3 regions of the Sporosarcina newyorkensis genome follow, and region 1 is predicted to be linked to each of the others. Evidence: riboswitches for the same ligand, from Rfam matches in the RefSeq annotation. Region 1 holds a riboswitch; each other region holds the start of a gene.
What was found. Region 1 has a riboswitch for S-adenosylmethionine ahead of metA (homoserine O-acetyltransferase MetA). Riboswitches for the same ligand answer to the same signal wherever they lie in the genome.
Positions count from the first base shown of each region.

Region 2: another riboswitch for S-adenosylmethionine. It lies ahead of B5D59_RS06230 (5-methyltetrahydropteroyltriglutamate--homocysteine S-methyltransferase); the one in region 1 lies ahead of metA (homoserine O-acetyltransferase MetA).
Region 3: another riboswitch for S-adenosylmethionine. It lies ahead of B5D59_RS08280 (O-acetylhomoserine aminocarboxypropyltransferase/cysteine synthase family protein); the one in region 1 lies ahead of metA (homoserine O-acetyltransferase MetA).

Region 1 covers NZ_FUYJ01000006.1:51,442-59,641, forward strand. The annotation lists gene B5D59_RS11975 (spore coat protein) at 6-641, shown strand; gene B5D59_RS11980 (HAD family hydrolase) at 734-1,393, shown strand; gene B5D59_RS11985 (DUF421 domain-containing protein) at 1,437-2,141, opposite strand; gene metA (homoserine O-acetyltransferase MetA) at 2,213-3,121, opposite strand; SAM riboswitch class I at 3,215-3,321, opposite strand; gene B5D59_RS11995 (AbrB/MazE/SpoVT family DNA-binding domain-containing protein) at 3,494-3,763, shown strand; gene B5D59_RS12000 (thioredoxin family protein) at 3,954-4,265, opposite strand; gene serA (phosphoglycerate dehydrogenase) at 4,886-6,472, shown strand; gene B5D59_RS12010 (small multi-drug export protein) at 6,519-6,965, opposite strand; gene B5D59_RS12015 (HAD family hydrolase) at 7,041-7,835, opposite strand; gene thpR (RNA 2',3'-cyclic phosphodiesterase) at 8,015-8,200, shown strand, end outside.
Region 2 covers NZ_FUYJ01000002.1:414,597-422,796, forward strand. The annotation lists gene B5D59_RS06225 (Na+/H+ antiporter NhaC family protein) at 1-781, shown strand, start outside; gene B5D59_RS06230 (5-methyltetrahydropteroyltriglutamate--homocysteine S-methyltransferase) at 899-2,002, opposite strand; SAM riboswitch class I at 2,143-2,244, opposite strand; gene B5D59_RS06235 (GntR family transcriptional regulator) at 3,035-3,754, shown strand; gene B5D59_RS06240 (amidohydrolase) at 3,793-5,469, opposite strand; gene B5D59_RS06245 (AEC family transporter) at 5,484-6,437, opposite strand; gene B5D59_RS06250 (sodium:solute symporter family protein) at 6,475-7,884, opposite strand; gene B5D59_RS06255 (DUF3311 domain-containing protein) at 7,903-8,115, opposite strand.
Region 3 covers NZ_FUYJ01000003.1:335,162-343,361, reverse strand. The annotation lists gene B5D59_RS08320 (DMT family transporter) at 1-430, shown strand, start outside; gene B5D59_RS08315 (DUF2187 family protein) at 496-735, opposite strand; gene B5D59_RS08310 (metal-sensitive transcriptional regulator) at 929-1,192, shown strand; gene B5D59_RS08305 (DsrE/DsrF/DrsH-like family protein) at 1,276-1,755, shown strand; gene B5D59_RS08300 (sulfurtransferase TusA family protein) at 1,803-2,378, shown strand; gene B5D59_RS08295 (MBL fold metallo-hydrolase) at 2,378-3,499, shown strand; gene B5D59_RS08290 (sulfurtransferase TusA family protein) at 3,923-4,150, shown strand; gene B5D59_RS08285 (sulfite exporter TauE/SafE family protein) at 4,211-4,987, shown strand; SAM riboswitch class I at 5,084-5,190, shown strand; gene B5D59_RS08280 (O-acetylhomoserine aminocarboxypropyltransferase/cysteine synthase family protein) at 5,427-6,719, shown strand; gene B5D59_RS08275 (glycine betaine uptake BCCT transporter) at 6,769-8,200, opposite strand, start outside.

The DNA of each region.
Region 1 (8,200 bases):
AGGATATGTATTTGACTAATCAATTCGAAACATCTCAACACATGCACGACGGAGCAGTCCCCCCCTCTATGAATCATGGCGGCCATGAACTTTTTGACGTTCACGAAGTATTGAACACTGCAGTTGGTGCATTGAATCAATCCATGATTCTTCGTCCGCACGTAAAAGATCCAGAACTCTTAGATATTCTGGACCGACAGTACCGTTTTATGCTTGATGAATACAATATTACGGTTGAATGTTTCAAAACAGGAAAAGACCCATCACACCCTACGCAGAGTTATCAAATGAAAGTTGGCAGTGATTTTGTCTATGGCATGAAGGAAAAGGCGCCTTCAAAACCAATTCAATCGACAAACGAAATATCTGATGAAATCATCTCCGGCTTTTTGCTCGGTTCTGCAAAAAAAGGGGCCACTGGGAAAGCAGCTGCTGCTTTGGAGACGTGTAATCCAGTCGTTCGTCGTGTGCTTGCAGACTCCATACCCAACTGTATAGAAATGGCGTATGAATTGTCGATTTATCAAAATAAACATCACTATTATCAAGTCCCTCAGTTGAATACTCAGGACATGAACATCCTACTCAACTCATTTGCCCCCTCGCAAGGACAACCCAGCATGCCAAAAAACCTTCAATAACCAGCTAAAAGCAGACTTTTGTCTGCTTTTTTGCTTTCTCCCTCATTGTATTTGTATACTGTAAGAATACAGACAAATGAAGGGGTGTATTTATGAAAGTTGCCATTTTTGACTTTGACGGCACGTTGTATACGAAAGAAACCTTTAAATTGCTTATGGAGCAATTGAAGAAACACCCGAGTTACCAGCGTTATTACGGAAAATTCTACAGATCGATTTTACCTTTATATATCTGTTACAAACTAAAATTACTGCCTGAAACCGAAATGAAAGAACGATCCATGAAGCTGTATTTGAAGGCTCTTGAATCTTTAACAACTGCACAACTAGAACAATACTTCGAAAATATGCATGAAGAAATGTTAAACGATTTCAATGAAGATGTCGTCAACAGATTAGCTCGACATCAAGCAGAAGGTCATCATGTATTGTTAGTTTCTGGTGCTTATACTCCCTTTTTGACTGCAGTCACGAGCCATTTGTCATTCGATCGTATTATCGGTACTGAAATCCCTTCATGCGGCGAACAGATTACGATGGACCAACCATTTCTACATATCCAAGGAGAGCGTAAAAACGAACAAATCGAAAAAGCACTTCAAGGTAAATCGATTGATTGGGAGAACAGCTTTGCTTACGGAGATAGCATCTCCGACTTGCCTGTGTTAGAGCAAGTCGGCAATCCTGTAGCCGTCAGACCCGATCCGAAACTTGCAGCCATAGCAAACCAACGAAATTGGGACATTTTATGATGAAAGCTGAAAAGCCCTGAATTCGGCTTCAGGGCTTCAAGCTTCAAGCATTCTTCAATGTATTAACATATAAGTTTCCATCGGTTTGAATTTCTGCATACAGCACATGCTCCGGCTTTCCGATGCCTTGCAGTTCCAGTTGTTGTTTCAACCATACATCAGTCAGCTTCAATTCACGCATATTTTCCTCTTGTACTTTTCCGTCGGTAATAATTTCGGTCGGAATATATTTAGGTTTAGGAGAAGCCACTTTGACATCTTTTTTCGTCGCCTTCTCTTCGCCCGGCTTAAGCATTATGCTCAAGTTTCCATTCGTTTCGAAAATCGCATAATTGACATCTTTCATGGAAAAAACGGCTTGTTCCCGAAGCATCATATTCAATTCATTGAAATTCAAACGCAGCTTACTTAACGAGCCTTCCACAATCTTTCCATCCTGAATTACGATGATTGGCTTATCATCCAGCAGGACACGTAGTTTTTTTGATTTAAACGTTAAATAATTGGCAAGTATCGTCAATACTGCCCATAGGATCATACCATATAACCCATTTAAGAACGGCGTCTCGGACTCCCCTGCCAAATTGGCGGCAATCGAACCGATCGTGATACCTGTCACGTAATGGAAGAAAGTCAATTGAGATATTTGTTTTTTTCCCATGAACCGGGCCAGGATCAGAAGGACGATAAAGGAAATAACAGTCCGCAAAGTCATTTCCCAAAAAGACAGCTCCAAAAACTCATCCATATTCACAACGCACACCTCCATTGAGTGGAGTATGTGTGAAATGCGGGAAACTATACTTTCATAAGCTTATTTCAATCCCAAACGTATGGCGTTGCTTGATAGACATAGTAGTTCAACCAGTTCGAGAATAACAAATGTGTATGTGAACGCCAAGTATTCATTGGTTCTCTCGTCGGATCATCATTCGGGAAATAATTTTCAGGTACATCAATATCCAATCCCTTTTGGACATCTCGCCCGTATTCTTCAGCCAATGTATGTGCATCATACTCTAAATGTCCTGTCACCATTATGTTTTTTTCATCATTAGAAATCACAATGAATGCACCCGCATCATCCGATACAGATAGCAGTGTCAAATCCGGATGCTTCTCAATTTCTTCTATGGAAACAGCCGTGTGACGTGAGTGAGGAGCAACAAATACATCGTTAAATCCTCTTGCCAAATTGACTGTTTGGTCCGTGATATCGTGAGAAAAAATCCCAAAACATTTCTTCGGCAACTCAAACTTATCAATGCCGTAATGATGATAAAGTGCGGCTTGCGCGCCCCAACAAATATGCAAGACAGAGGTCACATTGGTTTTTGTCCACTCCATGATTTTCTCTAATTCCTTCCAGTACACTACGTCTTCAAATTGCATATGTTCAATAGGTGCTCCTGTAATAATCATGCCGTCAAACTTGCGCTCTTTCACGTGTTCGAATGTTGTATAAAACGTTTCCAAATGAGTTTGACTGACATTTTTGGAAACATAGGTCGCCGTATTTAAAAACGTCACGTTTACTTGCAAAGGCGTATTACCAAGTAATCGTAATAATTGAAGTTCTGTTTTTTCTTTTTCAGGCATTAAATTCAGAATCAAAATGTTCAGCGGCCGAATATCTTGCTCCGTCGCCCGATCTTCATCCATGATGAAGATTTTTTCTTTCTTCAGTAACTCACCTGCAGGTAATTGTTTCGGTATATTAATCGGCATATTTCTTCCCCCTTGGCTATTCATTCGGCCTGTTTTTACAAAATAAAAAACCTCTTTTCCTGTAGATAAGAAAATGAAGGTTTAGGACCACAGTTCTTATCTCTCAAGACAACAATCTTGTTGGAGGTAGCACCTTCCTGTTTACACAGAGGTTGCTGAAGCTTCATCAGGCCAAATCCCTCAGCTTCTCTTGATAAGTAGTATTTAGTTAATATCATTTCACGAAAATGATTTACTGACTATTATAACATTAATAAACTAATTGTATAGTCAAATTTTCAAATAGTTCTGCTCATTCCAATCTCGTAAATTGTAGACCGGAAATATTTGTGTATAATAGGAACTACCAACTACTTTTTAAAGGAGGAACTCATGAGATCTTTAGGCATTGTTCGCAAAGTAGACCATCTTGGCAGAATAGTTATTCCGAAAGAACTACGCAAATCTTTGCAATTAGATAAAGGCGATCCCATTGAAATTTTCGCAGAAGAAGATCGAATCATTTTGAGAAAGTATCAAGTGAATAAGGCATGCTTCATTACTGGTGAAGTAACGAACGAAAACAAAGAACTATCAAACGGATTATTCATAAGTCCTCAAGGCGCGAAAATCCTTCTCGAACAATTACAGGATTATGTTTAAATAATAACAAGCCAACCATCTCCTCGGATCGTTGGCTTGTTAGCATACATCAAAGTAATAAAATTTGGTTGACTTCAGAGTGAAAAGCGGAACAAGTGAATATAAGTTTGTAGCCCGGAGATTGGCTCCCCGCGGAAAGCCATCCTCCCGGAACCTGGATCAACGGTTCTTATACCCACTCACCCTCTGCTCACAAACTATTGATAAACTCTTCAATCTCCTCTTTCGTCTTGCGATTCTTACTGACAAAACGGCCTGTTTCCTTGCCTTCACTGAATGCGATAAAGCTTGGGATGCCAAATATATCGAGCTGAGTGCACAAGTCAATAAACTCATCTCGGTCGACATAAATAAATTGGTACTCGGAAAATTCCGTTTCCAGTGTTGGTAAAAACGGCTCGATCACTCTGCAATCAGGACACCAATCTGCAGAAAACAAGAAAATCACTCGCTCTTCTTGCTTCAATTGTTCGAATCGCTCGAAGGACTCTAAGTTTTTCATCTTACATTACCCCTTTACTTGAATAGTATGGCACTACTATAACATTGATTGGCATATATCTTCTCTTCTCACGACTTATGCTATTTCCTAATACTCCATAGTAAAAGTTACTTATAATCCGCTTTTATCTCTCAAACACGAACGTTCACAAATCATTCAATAATTTACGTTCGCCTTTATTAGTTTTTCATTTTTTTCCGAAAAGTAATTGACAATTACTTTTGACGTGTTATGATTAGTTCAAATTTAATACACGCAAAACAATTTTGACGAAGACATACCTTCCTGTAAAAGAATTTTCTAGAGAGCTGATGAATTGGTGAGAGTCAGTAAATTCTTGGGATGGCGGCACTTCCGAATTGCTTGGCTGAATAGTTCAGTAGGCCAATCCGTCACATGCACGTTACGCATGCTGAATGAAGGCTGCTTTTGCAGCAAAACAAGGGTGGTACCGCGTTAGTTTATTGAGCTTTTCGCCCCTTACGTATGTAAGGGATGGAAGGCTTTTTTATTTTTCCTAAAAGGAGGTAAGCATAGAACGTACATATGGGATCAACTCTATAAAATTCATTTTGAAAACTTTACAACAATAAAAACTACTGAAGGAGAGAATGATTATTATGGCTTTTAAAGTACTTATTAGTGACCCACTTAGCGAGGACGGTATTTTTCCATTACGACAAGCAGAAGGTTTTGAAATTGTGATCGATACAGATTTGACACCTGACCAACTGAAGGATCGGATCAAAGGTTTTGATGCTCTTCTAGTACGTAGTCAGACAACTGTTACGAAAGAATTGCTAGATTCTGCTGATCAATTGAAAATTATTGGACGTGCAGGTGTAGGTGTCGACAATATCGATTTGGACGCAGCTACAGAAAAAGGGATTATCGTCGTCAATGCTCCTGATGGAAATACAAATTCAGCTGCTGAGCACACGGTAGCTATGATGATGGCGATGGCTCGTAAAATTCCACAAGCATTCAATTCACTGAAGAACAATAAATGGGACAGAAAATCATTTCTCGGTGTAGAGCTAAAAGACAAAACATTAGGGATTATCGGACTTGGCCGTATTGGTGCAGAAGTTGCCAGACGTGCGAAAGGTCAACGTATGAATGTCATCGCGTACGATCCATTCCTAACTGAAGAAATCGCAAAGAAATTGGGTATTGAAATTGGTACGGTAGATGAAGTATTAGCAGCTGCTGATTTCATTACAGTACATACACCATTGCTGAAAGAAACTCGCAGAATGATCAATAAGGAAGCATTCGAAAAAATGAAAGACGGTGTACAGATCATCAACTGTGCCCGTGGTGGAATTATTGACGAAGATGCATTATACGATGCGATTGTCGCCGGAAAAGTAGCAGGTGCGGCACTAGATGTATTCGAGGAGGAACCATTCCTAGATCATAAGTTACTGACTTTGCCTGAAGTAATTGCTACCCCTCACTTAGGTGCGAGCACAATTGAAGCACAAGAATCTGTTGCTGTAGACGTAAGCCGAGACGTCGTCAACTTCTTGACAATCGGATCTGTCCGCAACCCAGTGAATTTACCATCCGTTTCTCGTGATGTTTTAGCGAAAATCGAGCCATTCTTTGACCTTACTGAAAAACTGGGTATGTTCTTATCACAAATCCAAAACACAGTCATCGACGAAATCAACATCCAATATGCAGGTGAATTGGCGAATTACGACGTGCGTGCATTGACTCGTAATACAGTGAAAGGTTTGTTGAAGCGCAATCTTGGCGAAACAGTCAATGATGTAAATGCAAGACTGTTGGCTGATCGTTACGGCATCAAAATAAATGAACAAAAAACGACGACAGCTAGAGGTTTCATGAACTTGATCACAGTGGAAGTTGTTACGGCAAAAGGCATCCGCAAAGTAGCCGGTACCCTTCTAAATGGTCTCGGGCCACGTATTGTGAAAGTTGATGATTATGTAGTTGACGCAATTCCACAAGGTCACTTGTTGTTCATTCGCCATAAAGACCAACCAGGCGCAATCGGACGTGTAGGTACATTGCTTGCGGAAGAAAATATTAATATTGCAGCGATGCAAGTGGGACGTTCTGCTGAAGGTGGAGACGCGATCATGATGTTAACAGTCGATCATCACGTTGAGTCTGCTTCTGTTGCACGCGTCAAAGAAGTTCAAAATATCCATGATGCAAAAGCTATTGATCTATAAAAACACAGGAAAACCAGCTGACATTTTGAAATGTCAGCTGGTTTTTTCACGTCCGTGTGACAAAAAAATCAAAGCCCATAGCAGTCAATATACCGAAAACGAGACACCAGAACGCGATACTGATCGCAGACCAAACGGCTGTCTTCACTTTATTGGCACCGAACACTAAACCGATAAACGCAGCGATATGTGTACCGATCAGAATGGGACCTGCAATTGTTAATACGGGTAATCCATATGTATTCATGATTTTTTCACCACGTTGCAATCGTTTTGAATTAACTCTTCCTTTTTTCTTATTTCTTCGTTCGATCCAGTCATTGATTTGCTGAAATCCGAGAATCAACAGAAGGATAGTCGCCATATTGCCTATAAATGCGAGGAGCATTACCCAAGTAGGTGACAGACCACTAATTATGCCAACGGGAATGACGAGCATAATTTCAATCCAAGGTATGGCCGCTCCTAAAAAAACTAAGATATATTCCAACATGCTTACCTGCCTCCTTGCTAATTGAACAGCTAGAGATTAGTATAACAGAATCGGAAAACCGATGAGAAGCAAGCCTCATCGGTTTTCTAGTCCAGACAGTATAGGAAACAAACCTTCTAAATGGTCAATTTCAAATGTTGGTTTCACTTCGTCGCTTGATAGTTTGTTTTCACGATTGATCCAGACGTTTTTCATTCCAACTCGGCTGGAACCGAGAATGTCGGTCATTAGATTATCACCGATCATCAATGCTTCATCGGCAGTCACACCGCATGTATCCAATACATGTTGGAAGATCGAAGCATCAGGTTTTCCTTTGCCGAATGCTCCAGATACAATAATATGATCAAAATACGGTGGAATCTCCGGAGAAATCGTCAATTTGATCTGCTGCAAACTAGGTGAACCATTTGTCAATAAAATGAGCTGGTAATCTCCCTTTAGGCGATCGAGTACTTCAAACGTCTCTTCATATATATATGGATGCTTTTTACGCTCTTTCGGAAAGAGCTCTGCCAATTCCCTGCCGAACGCTTCATCCTCTATCCCTAATTTCTTCAAACCTCGAATCCATGCTTCTTTTTGGTATTTTGGAATGATTCCTTTCATCTTTTGAAACTCTTCACCAGGATCGTCGAACACGCCCCACAACCCTTCAAATGGATTAATTCCGATATTTTGTGTATGAGGAAATGTCTCATAGGTCGCATATAATTCTCGCGCCTCTTCACGTACAGCTTTCTCTAACTCCACTGGGTTGACCCCGTTCTTTTTCGTCGCATACTCGCATGTTTTTTGAAATGCCATCGCAATACTCTTTGCATCCCAAATGAGCGTATCATCCAAATCAAAAATAAGTGTTTTAATCATCTTGCCAGCCCCTTTCTTATATACATTCAGTAGGTATATCCACTTTTAATTATACACATTAAACAATAAATTTGTTAGTTTGCCCGGTATCTATTGCGCATTGCAGATAAAAACCTTAAACTTTTATGCATAGTTATCAAGAAGGAAGGGAATCCCATCAAATAGGAGGTGAGTCCCGAATGGCACAACATTATTTTATCGGCATCTCGATTGCCACTCCCATTTCTGAAATAGCTGAACACTTTCGCTCCAAGTACCAACTGGCTGAAAGATATAAAGTAATCCCGCACGCTGATGACCTTCATATCACCATGCGCTATATAGGAGAGCTAGGTGAAGCCACTAAGTCTTCGCTTGAGCCTTCG
Region 2 (8,200 bases), on a different contig from region 1:
AACGATTGCAGCGGTCCGGACGCAGCATACGAAAATGAAAGATAAGTTTAAAGTGAATTTTTTTATTGTCCTGCCGGGTGCGATCTTGACGATGATTCTTCTTGGCTTCTTAACGCACGGCAATACAGCTGATCTAACAGGTAACCACCCGTACCAATTCGTAAAAATTTCGCCATATCTGGCTGTTTTAGTCGGTGCTTTGGCTGGCACACATGTGTTAATCGTGTTAGCAGGCGGGATTATTATTGCTGGTGTGATTGGTTTGATGGACGGCTCCTACAACTTGCAAAGCTATCTGAAGGCAATCGCTGACGGTGTTGTCGCGATGGAGGATTTGGCGATGGTATCGATTTTAATTGGCGGCATCGTTGGGATTATTCAGCATAACGGTGGTATTGATTATTTATTGCGCATGATTACGAGTAAGATTCAAACGAAAAAGGGTGCCGAATTTGGTATTGCGGGTTTAGTGAGTGCAGCGGATATTGCGACCGCGAATAACACAATCGCCATTATTATAACTGGACCGGTCGTGAAGCATATTGCGGATGAATATGAGATCGATCCCCGCAAGTCGGCCAGTTTGCTCGACACGTTCTCTAGCGTTTGGCAAGGTGTTTTGCCCTATGGTGTACAAATGCTTGCTGCTTCGGGGCTCGCTGCCATTTCACCGGTGAGCATTATCATGTATTCATTTTATCCAGTATTGATGGGAATTTGTTGTGTAATCGCGATTTTGGTTGGTTTTCCGAGGTTTAAAGGGGCGGAGAAAAAGGAGTAAGGAGTACGATTTTTATCTCAATCCAAAAAGAAGTTGTCCAAGAAGTCATATGTGGGGACCTGGTACCTCGAACAAACCCAAAAAAGCGAACAGCTATGTAAGCCGTTCGCTCAATTCTTATCCCCAAATCTCTTTGGAAATATCCACAATGAATTTCAACTTCGCCCATTGTTCTTCTTCGGTTAAAATATTGCCATGATGAGTGGAAGCAAAGCCACATTGAGGGCTGATGCATAATTGCTCCAATGGGACATAGTTTGTTGCTTCTTCCACACGTGCTTTAATATTCTCCTTACTTTCCAAATCACCGTGTTTTGATGTGAATACACCGAGCACGACTCGGGGACCGCCGTTTGGTATGTATTCCAATGGTTTGAAGTCTCCGGAACGATCATCGTCGTATTCCAGGAAGAATCCGTCCACTTTTTCCTTTGCAAATAAGACAGGGGCGATTTTAGCATAGCTGCCTTCAAAAGCCCAATTAGATCGGTAGTTACCGCGGCAAAGATGAGTCGTTACAATTAAGTCTTCTGGTTTATCTTCCAACACCCCATTGGCTACCCGCAATGCTAAGTCAATTAACTCTTCGCGGGAATGACCGCCGTCGTTAAATGGAATTTCGGGAGCATTGAGACCGGCGATATATACATCATCCAACTGTAAATACCGGCACCCGGCATCATAAAAGGCTTGGATTGCCTCACGGTACGTACTGATAATATCTTTTGCATATTCTTCAATGTCCGGGTAAATGTCCGGGTTGCGGATGCCCGCGTTAAATAATTGGTTGGGGCTCGGAATCGTTTGTTTGGCAATGGCACGGTCCCCGACGATCTCTTTAAATTCGATGAAGTCTTTTATGTGTGGGTGGTCCTGATTGAAGGAGACTTTCCCGATAACCCGTACATCGTATCTTTCCGTTTCTTCCCCTTTGAATGAAAAGCCTTCTTCCGGGATGTAGCCTTCCACTCCGTTTAAATGCTCAAGAAAATCCGTATGCCAAAATCTGCGGCGGAATTCTCCGTCTGTCACTGCTTTCAAACCTACTTCGATTTGCTTATCAACGATATGTTTAATTTCCTCTGTTTCGATTTCATGCAGCGTTTGTGAAGAAATGTTTCCTTCTTGGAAATCCTTTCTTGCCTGATGAATTCTTTCCGGTCGTAATAGACTCCCCACGTGATCCGCTCTAAACGGCGCTTTGACTAATGTCTTTACCATCAATACCCACTCCTTATTTTATAATTTTAATTAAAATGTAGGACCGAAATTAATTTATGTCCTTGGTAATTCCCAAATTCAAAAACCCTCTCCTAATAAATAAGAAGAGGGATAGGTAGACAAATTGGAATTACCTGCTCATCTTATCTTCTAGCATTATGCTACTGGAATTGGCACAGTTCTTATAAAAGTCCGTTGCCGAGGCTTCAAAGGGCCAGTCCCTCTACCTCTCTAGATAAGAAATTTCAAAATATTAAGTTGTTAGAACTCAATATACCATGTAGAAAAGAATTGTCAATAAATAAATGATAGATTGTATCTGAGTATGATTTTGTCGTACCAGTTCATCACACAACTTGAACATTTCCTGAATTACTTACATGGTCTATCTATTTCTCTAAGGAAGAAGCCTCTACGGGATTATCGGTACTAGTCAAATACAAGTTTAAAAAGAATTGATAACGTGTGATATAATTGAGAGAATCACAAAGTGCGACCCTAAGTGCCCATAAATTCCCTAAGAGGTTTGCGCAAAAAAACAGCAAAATCCTCTTTAAATCAGGAATATTAGTTTGCATATCTAGGGAAATACGATTTTAACTGCACTATATAGTATTTAAAGTATTGATGAACACAATATATCGCAGTCATTCTCTGTATAGAGAGTGTGGATTGAAATCCAAGTTAAGTGCTTTTGTTGAAGCAGAAAAGTGAAACATAAAGGCATATCCGGCGGTTTCTATGGAATAAGCGTGAACCATAAAAATACGTACTTTTTAGCCATGGAGTATAAAAGGAAATCTACTTGTTCTGTCAATTCACGACAGACACATAGAACTCACTTGTCATAATCATACCCATCAAAATGTATGTCTTCTCATTAAACCAAATAAGGTAAATTAGGCCTTCCTAATTAGCGTAATAAAACATTTGCCCCAACGGAAATTAGACACTCATGGATTAAAAAGGTATCATATAAGTATATAGGCACGTAGGAAATTTTTCCTTGTGAATTCTGAGGAGGTAATTAGCGTGATCAATCCTAGCAGTCCAGTGCCGCTTCATATACAACTTAGAAAGAGTATAGAACAAAAGATAACGCAAGGTCTATTTGAGGAGAAAATACCAAGTGAACGTGAATTAATGGAAACATATAATGTGAGCAGAAGCACTGTTCGAGAAGCTATCTCACAATTAGTTATCGATGGAATACTAGAAAAAAAACATGGTAGGGGAACATTTATTTCAAAACATCCTGTTCATTATTGGCAGGGGAATTTTATTAGTACAACTGAAATGATTGAGCGTATGAACAAGATTCCTAGTACTAAACTAATTGAACATGGAATTGAAGTAGTTCCTGAGGAATTAAATAAGGCGATTGCTTTAGAGAATGCGTATCTGATTAAGCGTGTTCGTTATGCAAATGAGGTGCCACTTGCGATCGAAACACAGTATTATCCTGTTAATATAGGTCTACAATTGGCAAATCTAGATATTAGCCATGGAACACTATATGATTTAATGGAGAAAGAACTGTCTATTCGGCTTCATGAAGCTGATGAAAAGATTACCGCTCAAAAAATATCAATTGAAGATGCGGAATTACTTAATCTTCCTGAAGATTGTTATACTTTACACTTAGAGCGATTTGTATATGACGTGAATGGTGATTTGGTTGAATATTGTATAGCTGATTATAATCCTGAGTTATATTCACTTCATTTTAAGTCAGCAAGGGCTGGTAAATAAAAGAAGACTCCTCACTAAATGGGAGTCTTCTTTTTTATTTATAAGTTTGTTGCAACTTGTTTTGTGTTTTCATAAATTACTTCTCCGTTTATAATAGTCATTTCAACTGAAATGTCTTTAATTTCTAACGGATCAATTGCAGTAGGGTCTCGATCAAGTACAGCAAAGTCCGCTAATTTTCCAACCTCTACACTACCTAATTGGTCTTCTTCAAAGTTTAATCGTGCTCCATATATAGTCATTGATTTTATAGCTTCTAAGACATCTATCTTTTGGCCTTCTCCTAACACCTTACCTTCCCGTGTAATACGATTAGCCGCTGCCCAGATAGAAAATAAGGGGGAAATGGCAGTGATTGGACAGTCTGAATGTAATGTATAAAGCATATCTAAATCTGAGGCATCTTTTAAGGGGTTCATGCGTTCTGCTCTTTCAGGTCCTAAAAATATTCGTTTATGACGATCCCCCCAATAGTACACATGATTGATAAAGAAAGAGGCGGCGATATCATGTTTTTTCATTTCCTGTAAGTCCTCTACAGTAGCGGTTTGTACGTGTTCAATGCGATGTCGATGGTCTATTTTCGTATTGGAATTAAGGGCGTATTTGTACGCTTCAATAATCGAGCCAATTGCCTGATCACCATTCCCGTGCGTTGTAACACGAAAACCACGCTTATGGAAATCAAGGACATAAGAATTTAAAGTATCTTGATGAAAAATTAATTCACCGTATAACTCGTCATCACAATAGTAAGGTTTACGCAATGCGCCAGTCAACCCTTGAATAGAACCGTCTTGAAATAGCTTGGCACTATCTAACTTTGCTTTCCCATTCGAGTCTTTCAAGATTCTTTCTCGTAATTCTTCAGCGTGAAATTTTTCGAATGGGCCACCTTCCGATAATAAATCATACATAATCATTAGACGCATACGCAGTTGGTTTGCACCTTCTTTTAATGCGACCATATGCAAGTCATATTCGGGCCGGCCAAATACTAAACCTACGCCTGCATCTGAACTTGTCGTGATGCCTTGTGCCAAATAGTCTTCTGACGCGAGTCCCATTAATTTAATAACTTCTTCATCTGTAGGAATCGGAGCGTGCTTATAAACTATATCCATTGCTGAAGGTTCAAATAACACACCATTCAGGGAGTTATTTTCTTCTCTTCCAAAATGGCCGCCTTCAGGATTCTCAATTGACTCATCAACTCCCGCAAGCTTGAGTGCATAGGAGTTTGCGACTGCTAAATGATTCGAGATATGTTTTATAAATATTGGACGATTCGTACTTACTTTATCCAAATCATGACGAGTAGGATGTCTATTCTCTTTTAGCAAGGTATCATCGTACCCGTACCCGATAATCCAGCTGCCATCCGAATGTGTATTGTGATGTGTTCGAAGGTTGTTGAGAATATCCTCGATACTTTCATTTTTTGGTGAAGAACAGTCTACTTGGTTTTTATTAAGTGCATACATAAGTAAATGGTTATGAGTATCAATAAAACCAGGAATGAGCGTCTGGCCTTCTAAATCATGAACAATGAGTTTATCGTCTTTCTCAATCTCTTTTTTTATAAGATCGAACTCACTATTGGTCCATATTCCTGTGATTTTGCCTTTATAGGATGCTACAACATTCGCATGACTGTTTTCCTCGTCAATAGTTAAAACGTTTGCATTTTTAAATAGTCTGTCCACTTGTATCATGGCATTCATTCTCCTTACATGTATTTAAATTTTATGAATATCAAAATTAGCGAAGGGATCGTTACTAACGAAATTATAGTTGACATAACGGTAGCAAATGCTCCAAACACCTCATCTTTAGAGTACTTTGTAAATAAAATGGATGCTAGCGTTAGTGAAGGCATCATTGCCTGAATGAGCAGCACTTTATTGATCATCACATCCATCTGAATCGGTAAAATACTAATAATAAAAAGTGTAATTATCGGTAATACTACTAACTTTGAGAAAATAGGTGAAAAGATATTTACATTTGTTGTTTTTATTGCACTTTTATTTTCACTCTTAGACATAATTAATAATCCAATATAAAACATTGCTAGGGGAGATGCTAAAGCCGCCAACTGGTTAGATAAATCAATGAAAATTTCAGGAGGCCGATAATTTATAAATGTACATAATAAGCCTACGATTATTGCGACAATTGGAATATTAATGAGCGATTTTATGTTGACTATCGAGAAGGCGTAAGAATTTTTTAATATCATGACACCTACTGTCCAAATTACGATATCCACACCTGCATCAAAAATAGCTGCATAAAGCGCTCCTTCAGGTCCAAGTATTGCAGCGCATAAAGGAATCCCGATAAAACCTGTATTCCCTAGACCGGATAAAAGAGCAATCTCTTGTCGAAGCCTACGGTTACCGGAAAATGAAGAAGCAAAAACCCATCCAATTCCAATTCCGATCGTATTAATAACAACGGAAAGGATTAAGACGATTCCGATATTTCTCAACATTGATTGGTCAATATTGACTTTAAAAATACTAGAAAGAATGATACAGGGCATAGCTACATTTACAATAAGTAGTGTATACGTTTTCTTAGTACTTTCGTTAATCGGTGTTACTCGGGCAAGTGCAACACCGATTACGATCATCATTCCAATTAGAGTTATTGAATTAAATACTGTGCTTAGTTGCATTCGAACCACATCCTAAATTCATCCAATTATCGTATGCTCATTTTATGTTCACCATTGGTGTTAGTAAGCGAACCTTACTTGCCGTCAACAAACTAACAATAATTGTTACAACAAAGTTGAAAACTAATGCAACTAGACCATTATTAATTGCAAATACACTTATGCCAGTGAATTGTAGGAACAATGCGACAGTGATTCCTGCAATAATACCTGCGCCCACTCCTTTGGCTGTTGCACTTTTGGAGAATAGAATAGCCAAAAGTCCGGGTAAGATTTGTCCGAAACCGAAATAGGCAGTATTGACAAGGTGGAGCATCAAACTCGGCATTCCAACAGTTAAAACCATCGAGATAAGTAGGTAACCAATTACTACAAATTGAGACCACTTTCTTTGTTTGTTTTCAGGGATACCTGGCATAAGGTTACGAGTAAAAATACCACCCACAACTAATGAAGTGATAGCAAGTACTAATAAGCCTGACAACGCGGCACCAGCAGCGACTATGCCGACAACCCAAGATGGTAATAATTCAATTGCCGTGGCAATAAACGCATGATTTGGATTATCGACGTTTGGAAGACCAACAAGTGCAAAGTAAGATGAAGCGATTAAGAATGGGTACATTAGCATATAAAGAGGCATAAATCTTTGTGCGCGCTTAATCGTTTTTTCTGATTTACTCGTGAATACGACCGTCACAATAAATGGTAAACAATAAAAAGCGACTGCTTGAAAAATGATTGTGGTTACGGAAAAGGTCAAATCACTAGTATTGGTAAATGATAATGATGTACCATGAGATTTAGCGGCTGAAAATAGATTATGAACGCCATCTAGGTTTCTAAATGCGGCTACACCTACAATAATAATCGCAGCAAACAATAATATATCTTTCAAGATTGAAATGATAGCAGGCGCCTTGACTCCAGATACAGATATATACAAGTAAGCAATCACGCCTGCTATAAATACAGCCAGACTAGGGGAAAGATTAAATCCCAAGGCATTTAATGCGACATTTAAGCCTTCAAATTGCAATTGTCCCCATGGTATGAGGAAGATTAAATATGAACAAGCGACGATCAATTCCAATGGTCTACTTTTAAAGTGACTTTTAAATAAATCTGGAGCTGTCATCGCATTGTATTTCTTACCTGCTCGCCAAATTAGAGGTGCTAAGAAATAACCGATTGGATAAGCTAATAAAATATAGCCAAGGAACCAAAGGCCGTAACCAACACCCTTTGCATAGATGCCGCCCGGAAAGCCAATAATCGTTCCTATGCTGTAAACTTCTCCAATTGCTAAGAAGAATAAGATGAAACCATTAAATGATCGTCCCCCGACCAAGTAATCTTCCATATTCCCTTTTTTCGCTTTACTCGAAGATCGAACTGCTAAGTATAAAGAAAAAATTAAAATACTACTAAATATTACAATTGCCATCTACAATCTCCGCCCTTCTCAATCTAATTCTACTTCTTTGCTGTCAAAGAAGTGCCATGATAGTGAAATGCAAATTGAAGTCAAAATAAACCATAAAAACATCCAGAAATATAAGATTGGAAACCCTAGAACGAATTGTTCAGAATTTCTAAATGCTAAGATACCCCCAATAACACCTACAAAAGGGATTACCAATCCAATTAGCACATTTAGCGCTGTCTTCAATTTCATCTAATCTCCTCCTTTTATTACAAAGTAAATTCAATTCATCATGATGTCCGTACCAGTTGTGTTTTTAGTAGTATAAGTTAAAAGA
Region 3 (8,200 bases), on a different contig from region 1:
TGGCTTCTTATCGGCTGTGGCGTGGGCGTGTGCTACACTCATTGTCAAAGTGCATGGCTACCGTTTTGATACCTGGGTGATGACGGCATATCAAATGCTTTTTGGGGGGCTCATCTTATTTGTCGCTAGCTTTTTATTGGAAGAGCCATTTTTCGAAGTGAATGCTTTATCATTAGTGATTTTAGGATGGCTGGCGATTGCTGCCTCCATTGTCCAGTTCTCGATCTGGTTTTATTTATTGCAGACCGGCAATCCTGAGCGGACGAGCGCGTTTTTGTTTCTTGCACCGTTTTTCGGTACATTGACGGGCTGGTTATTGTTGGACGAGAAGTTGTCGTTTTCATTGATCGTCGGTGGATTGCTAATCTGTCTAGGGATTTTTCTTGTAAACTGGAGGAGTAAGCGAGAATTGGGCAAGTTGCCGACTTAAGGGGCTGTGGGTTTATGGATAAAAAATAGCCTTGCATAGTAAAGATGCAAGGCATGAAAAATAGATTACTCTACCGTATAATTTTTGTGTGCAACAACAGTCATATTGGAAGCAGCGCCAATTTGTTCCGCGTCTGCCTCAGAAATTTTGACGATGACGGAGTTTTCGAGAATCTTGTGTATCGTTCCGGAAACTTCATGTTGATTGCGGTTAAAAGATATGACTTCATCTACATATCGCGAGGCCACAAAATCAGAAATCGGACGATCTTTACGAGGAAATGCCAATCGAATCAACTCCTTCATTAGTGAGGGTCTCATCTGTCGAAGACTTGTCTCTGACAAATGGAATAAAACGTACAATAGCCTACTAGAACTAGTATAACACATCGCGCAAAAAATTTCAGAATAGTAGAAACCTGTCGATTGATAAAGCATTTGGTTGACAGTATACCACTCAGGGTATAATCTATACATAATGCGAAGGAAGGTGAGACATATGGAGTACGATGATAAAGTGAAAAATCGGTTGAAACGTATAGAAGGTCAAATTAAAGGCGTGTTGCGTATGATGGAAGAAGGTAAGGATTGCAAAGAAGTCATTACCCAATTATCGGCCAGCCGTTCTGCGATCGATCGCACAATAGGTGTTATCGTGAGCTCTAATTTGATTACCTGTATGCAAAATCTAGAAGAAATGGATGATCGTTCCCACGAATCGATTATTAATGAAGCGGTGGATTTGCTTGTAAAGAGTCGCTGATAAAATAAGCTTGACTCTTTTTTTTATAAAGTGTAATATACCCCTATAGGTATATAAAGTTTTGAAAAGAAAGGGATGAGAACATGACAGAACAAAAGAAAACAACAATCGTGCTGTTTAGCGGCGATTATGATAAAGCGATGGCTGCTTATATTATCGCGAATGGAGCGGCTGCATACGATCATGAAGTCACGATCTTCCATACATTTTGGGGATTGAATGCATTGCGAAAAGATGAGCCAATTCAAAGTAAAAAAGGGTTTCTTGAGAAGATGTTTGGTAAAATGATGCCGCGTGGCGCCGATAAAATGGGTCTTTCCCAAATGAATTTCGCTGGGATGGGTCCAAAAATGATTAAACATGTGATGAAGAAGCACCAAGCTATGCCATTACCTGAGCTGATTGACCTGGCCATAGAACAAGACATTAAATTGATCGCCTGCACGATGACGATGGATTTGCTTGGTCTCAGTCAGAAAGAATTATTGGAAGATGTGGATTATGGTGGTGTAGCTGCTTATTTAGGTGAAGCACAAGATGGCCAGGTAAATTTATTTATTTAATAAATTTTTTCAAATTAATATACCCCATGGTGTATAGGAGGAATACTATGATACAAACAGACAGAATGTTGGACGCGAAAGGTCTAGCTTGTCCGATGCCGATCGTCAGGACGAGAAAAGCGATGAAAGACATGTTAGAAGGGCAAGTGCTTGAAGTGCAGTCCACCGATCCGGGCACAGTTGCTGATCTGCAGGCATGGGCGAAAAGTGCAGGGCATCACTATGTGGGAAATGTACAGGAAGCGGATGTCTGGCATCACTACGTTAGAAAAGCAGACAATGGCGAACTGCAGGAGAAAAAGTACCCGGTTACGATTATGAATGAGCAGCTTGCGGATAAATTGCGAGAGCCGAATACTGTTCTCTTGGATGTGAGGGAGCCTACTGAGTACGCCTTCAGCCATATACCCGGCGCCCTATCCGTCCCGCTTGGACAACTAGAAGAGAAAGCTGCGTATTTCGATAAGAATCAAAATATATTTGTGATTTGCCGTACAGGAAACCGAAGCGACATGGCTTGCCAGACGCTTTCGGAAGCTGGTTTTGAGTTTGTTACAAACGTGGTTCCCGGCATGTCGGGATGGAATGGAGATACAGAAAATACAACAGGGGGTACGAAATAATGAGAGCCATTCAAGCAAGTGAAGTCGCTAAAAAAGTGATTCGTGAAGAACCGTTATTTATTCTCGATGTACGTAATGAAGATGCGTTTAAGGATTGGAAGATTGATGGGAAGCAAGTACGCCATATGAACGTCCCTTATTTTGAATTGTTGGATGGTATTGAAGAAATTGAGGATTCACTTCCGAAAGATCAGGAAATACTTGTAGTGTGTGCGAAAGAAGGATCTTCCATCATGGTGGCGGACATGCTCGATGAGGAAGGGTATTCCGTTGCGTATTTGCAAGGCGGAATGAAAGCTTGGAGCGAGCATTTAGAGCCGGTGAAAGTTGGAGATTTGAAGTCTGGAGGAGAGCTTTATCAATTCGTAAGAATCGGTAAGGGCTGCCTGTCCTACATGGTCACTTCCGATGGAGAAGCGGCAGTCGTGGATGCTACGCGTATGACGAATGTATTTTCGGAATTTGCTGATCAGCTTGGAGTTAAAATTACACATGTCTTGGACACCCATTTGCATGCAGACCATATTTCCGGTGGTCGCAAGTTGGCGGAAGCAGCGGGTGCAACATACTGGTTGCCGCCGAAAGACGCAGAAGAAGTGACATTCAATTTCGCAGCATTGGAAGAGGAGGCTTCTATCCAGATCGGTAAAACGAAAATTGATATCCAGCCGCTATATTCACCTGGACATACAATTGGTTCTACTTCATTTATTGTGGATGACAGCTATTTGATGACAGGGGATATTTTATTCATCGATTCGATTGGCCGTCCTGATTTGGCAGGGTTGGCAGAGGATTGGGTAGGTGATTTACGTGAATCATTATACAGCCGTTACCAAGAGTTATCCGAAGAACTGATCGTACTTCCAGCGCATTTCATGATTATGGATGAGCTGAATGACGACGGTAGTGTTGCAGAGAAGCTAGGCGTGTTATATGAACGAAATCATGGCTTGAATATCGAGGATGAGGAGCAATTCAGGGAATTGGTGACAGGCAATCTACCGCCACAGCCAAATGCGTATCAAGAAATCCGCCAGACAAATATGGGCAAGGTCCAACCGGATGAAGAAACACAACGCGAAATGGAAATCGGACCGAATCGCTGTGCGGTGAGATAAGGTGTTGTAATCGAACCCACTTCGGCGCTTGCGGATGGCTCCCGCAATGTGCCGTTCTGGAAGAACGCCTGCCTGTCACATCGCTCCGTATACCCGCTTGTGAGGCGCCTACTTTTTTTGAGTGGGGGTTAACCGATGTGTTTTTCTAGCAAGACCATTTCAGACTAGACATCAGACTCGGAATTGCCTACTTTAAACACAACATAATGATACCTACCCATTCCAGCGAAGCCGCAACTGCGGGGTCGGCCGTTGCCATGAGACTGCTAGCATGAACTTCGCTAGCTGGCTCGTGGCGTAAGGCAATTCCCTAGCGGCACAGCGGTGCCAGTGAACTTTACTCTGCCAATGGAAGTCGAGCGACGGGACAACAAACTGTAATTTTATTTTCAATTAAAAACGATTCAAAAGGAGAAGATACAAATGAACACGACAAAATTTTTAGATGCTAAAGGATTGGCTTGCCCAATGCCGATCGTACGGACAAAAAAAGCGATGAAAGAACTAGAAGCAGGGGATATCCTTGAAATTCATGCAACGGACAAAGGATCTGTAGCAGATTTGACAGCTTGGGCCGCATCAGGAAATCACAAGGTAGTGGACCAGCAACAAGAGTCCGATGTCTTTAAATTTTGGATTCAAAAAGGATAAACTAAGCAAAGAGGGTGTTCCATTGCCCTCTTTCATTAGGAAGGAGGGAGAGAGAACATCATGAGTTTTACATTTATCATCACCATCTTCCTCATTGGATTTGTCGGCTCATTCCTTTCCGGCATGATGGGAATTGGCGGTGCCATCGTCAAATATCCAATGTTACTTTTCATTCCTGCATTACTTGGTTTTGAAGCTTTTTCATCGCATGACGTCTCGGGTATTACGGCAGTTGAAGTATTCTTTGCTTCTCTCTCAGGTGTCTTTGCTTATCGCAAGAGCAATCTAATCTTGAAGCCACTTGTGTTGTATATGGGAATCAGCGTATTGATCGGCAGTGTAATCGGAGGGGCAGGTTCCAGTCTGCTGTCGGAAGCAACCGTTAACATTGTATATGGTGTATTGGCCGTGCTGGCAGCCGTGATGATGTTCATTCCGCAAAAAGGTCTTGATAACATCCCCGTGGAAGAAATTGCGTTCAATAAATGGATAGCCACAGGAACTGCATTGCTAGTTGGGTTGGCTGCAGGAATTGTAGGGGCAGGAGGGGCGTTTATCCTCGTACCGATCATGCTTGTTGTATTAAAAATTCCTACACGGGTCACGATAGCCACTTCGCTAGCAATCACTTTATTGTCTTCAATCGGTTCGGCGTCAGGAAAACTCTTCACAGGGCAAGTTCCCTATGAACCGGCGCTTGTCATGATTATTGCGAGCGTGCTGGCGGCCCCGCTTGGAGTGAAGGTAAGTCGCAAAGTCAATACGAAAGTGTTGCAAGGAATTCTCGCTGTATTGATCATGGGCTCTGCAGTGAAAATTTGGTGGGATATTTTTTAGAAATCACAATGATTTCTAAACATTCTACTAATAACCCTTGCATTTAGTTGGTATTGGCTTTATACTATTTTTCAAGATGGAAAACGAATAGACAAACTCTTATCAAGAGCGGCGGAGGGATTAGGCCCTATGATGCCCGGCAACCGGCTAGTTATGCAAAGGTGCTACTTCCTACAAACTGTTGACAGTTTGGAAGATAAGAGAGGTATGAGCGAAAGCAAAGCCCTCTTCTTATTTTTAGGAAGAGGGTTTCTTTGTATACTCACTAGGCTCATTGTCTAGCTGCAGAGGGCAGCTGCTCGGGACGTTTCGGTCTTTTCGAAAAAGGGGGAGAGCACCCTTTTACGATAAGCCCTCCAACGTCTGTCACGACAAAACGCCCTCTTCTGCTTTTCAGTATTCCATCAGGTAGACTAATAAATTCGGAGGGGAAATAGTTATGACTAAATTTCAGCCAGAAACTGTTTTATTGCACGGAGGACAGCAGCCAGATCCTGTAACCGGTTCACGTGCTGTGCCGATTCATCGTACGACTTCATATGTTTTCAGAGATACAGAGCATGCACAGAATTTATTTGCTTTGCAAGAAGCAGGCAATATCTATACACGTATTACTAACCCGACTGTCGCAGTTTTTGAGGAGCGTGTGGCGCAGATCGAAGGTGGATCTGCAGCAGTAGGGCTATCATCCGGAATGGCGGCAATCGCATTTTCGATCCTGAACATTGCGGGCGCGGGAGATGAAATTGTGGCGGCCAGCAATCTGTATGGCGGCACGTACAATTTATTCGCTGTGACACTGCCGCGCTATGGCATCACGGTGAAGTTCGTGGATGCATCTGATCCGAAAAACTTTGAAGCGGCAATTACAGATAAGACGAAGGCGTTATTCGCAGAGACGATCGGTAATCCGAGCCTGCAAGTCCTTGATGTAGAAGCGGTAGCGAAAGTCGCGCATGACAACGGTATTCCATTGTTGGTGGATAACACGTTCCCGTCTCCATATGGCTCCAATCCGATTGAGTTCGGAGCAGACGTAGTCATTCACTCCGCAACGAAATGGATTGGCGGGCACGGCACGACGATTGGAGGCGTGGCGGTCGATGCAGGGAAATTTGATTGGACTCAAGGAAAATTCCCAGGGTTCACAGAACCGGATGAATCGTATCATGGGTTGAGATATGGCATCGATACGGCAGGGGCTGCATTCGCAACGAAGCTGCGCGTTCAATTATTGCGTGATTTCGGACCTTGCTTGGCGCCGGACAGTGCATTTAATTTATTGCAGGGGCTTGAGACGCTTCATTTGCGTGTGCCTCGCCATAATGAAAACGCACAGAAAGTCGCAGCATTCTTGAAGGGACATCCGGCAGTGGACTGGGTGACGTATACGGGTCTTGAAGAACACCCGACGTATGAGTTGGCGCAAAAACACTTGAAGCACGGCTATGGTTCCATTATTGTTTTCGGCATTAAAGGTGGCCGGGATGCAGGTCGTAAAGTGATTGATAATGTGGAAATCTGGTCGCATGTAGCAAATGTTGGCGACGCGAAGTCGTTGATCATTCATCCGGCATCTACTACGCACCAGCAGTTATCTGCAGAAGATCTGAAGAATTCGGGTGTGACTGAAGAGTTGATTCGCCTGTCTGTCGGGTTGGAATCAGCAGATGATATTATTGCAGATTTAAAACAAGCGATTGAGAAAGCGGTCGAAAAGGCTGTTCATTAATTAATAGATAAAAGCAAAAAAGTCACCGAGTCCGGTGACTTTTTTGTATTTACCGACGTTTCACTTTCCTTCGTTCTTCTTTCAATGACATGAACAACGAAGTGACCATCATGATCAAGATAACGGAAAACGGCAGGGCGGCGATGATAACTACATTTTGCAGCGCATCCAATCCACCGACAAACAATAAAATAACAGCGATCGAGGACTGAATCACTCCCCATACCACCTTTAAATTATTAGGTGGTGTCAGCGATCCGTAAGATGACTGCATACCGAGTACGAAGGTAGCTGAATCTGCAGAAGTGATGAAAAATGAAATGATAAGCAAAATGGCGATCATGGATATTATAGAAGACCACGGCATGCCGCTGAACATCTCAAAAATTGTCAGCTCAGTTGCAGTGGAAGCTAAATCAATAATCCCGGCCTTTTGTGTTTCAATTGCTGTAGTACCAAATGCAGAAAACCAGATCATACTTAACACGGTTGGTACGACGAGTAAACCGATCATAAACTCCCGGATCGTTCTCCCTTTCGAAACCCGGGCAATGAACATACCGACAAATGGCGACCAAGCGATCCACCAAGCCCAATAAAATATTGTCCAATCATTAAGCCATGCACGATTCCCAACATCAAGAGGGGCAGTACGGAAACTCATGCGAACAAGATGCTCTAAATACCCACCGATCGAGTCGGTGAACATATCGAAAATAAGCAATGTGGGTCCTAAAGCAATGACGAAAAATAATAATGCAATAGCAAGGACCATATTGGCATTTGATAAGATTTTGATCCCCTTGCCGAGCCCGCTCCATGCAGACACCAAGAACAAAATCGTTACTATGATGATAATGATGAGTTGCGATAGGAAACTGACAGGAATACCAAAAAGGTAATGCAGCCCCGCATTGACTTGGACAGCGCCAAGACCGAGAGATGTGGCAACGCCAAACACTGTAGCAAAGATAGCAAATACGTCAATGACAATACCGAGGGGCCCATTGACGCGGTCACCGAAAATAGGTTTCAAAGTAGCCGAAATCAATCCCGGTTGGCCTTTACGGAATTGGAAATAGGCCAGTGCAAGAGCTGTCATCCCATAGACAGCCCAAGCATGGAAGCCCCAATGGAAAAATGCTTGGCGCATGGCTTCTTTATAAGCCTCCGCTGTTTCAGGCCCCGCAGTAGCAGGATTGACTGCATAATGCGATAGGGGCTCAGCAGCACCGTAAAAGACAAGTCCGATTCCCATACCGGCGGAAAAAAGCATAGCCAGCCAAGATATTAAAGAGAATTGGGGACGATCGCTGTCTTTTCCTAAACGGATTCTGCCGATGGGGCTAAAGATCAGATAGACCGAAATGAAAAACAGCATGGATACCGTCAACAAATAGTACCAGCCAAAGGAAGAGGCAATCCAATTTTTAACGTCGGAGGTCATCCTCTCGAAGTGGTCCGGCGCAATCACTCCATAA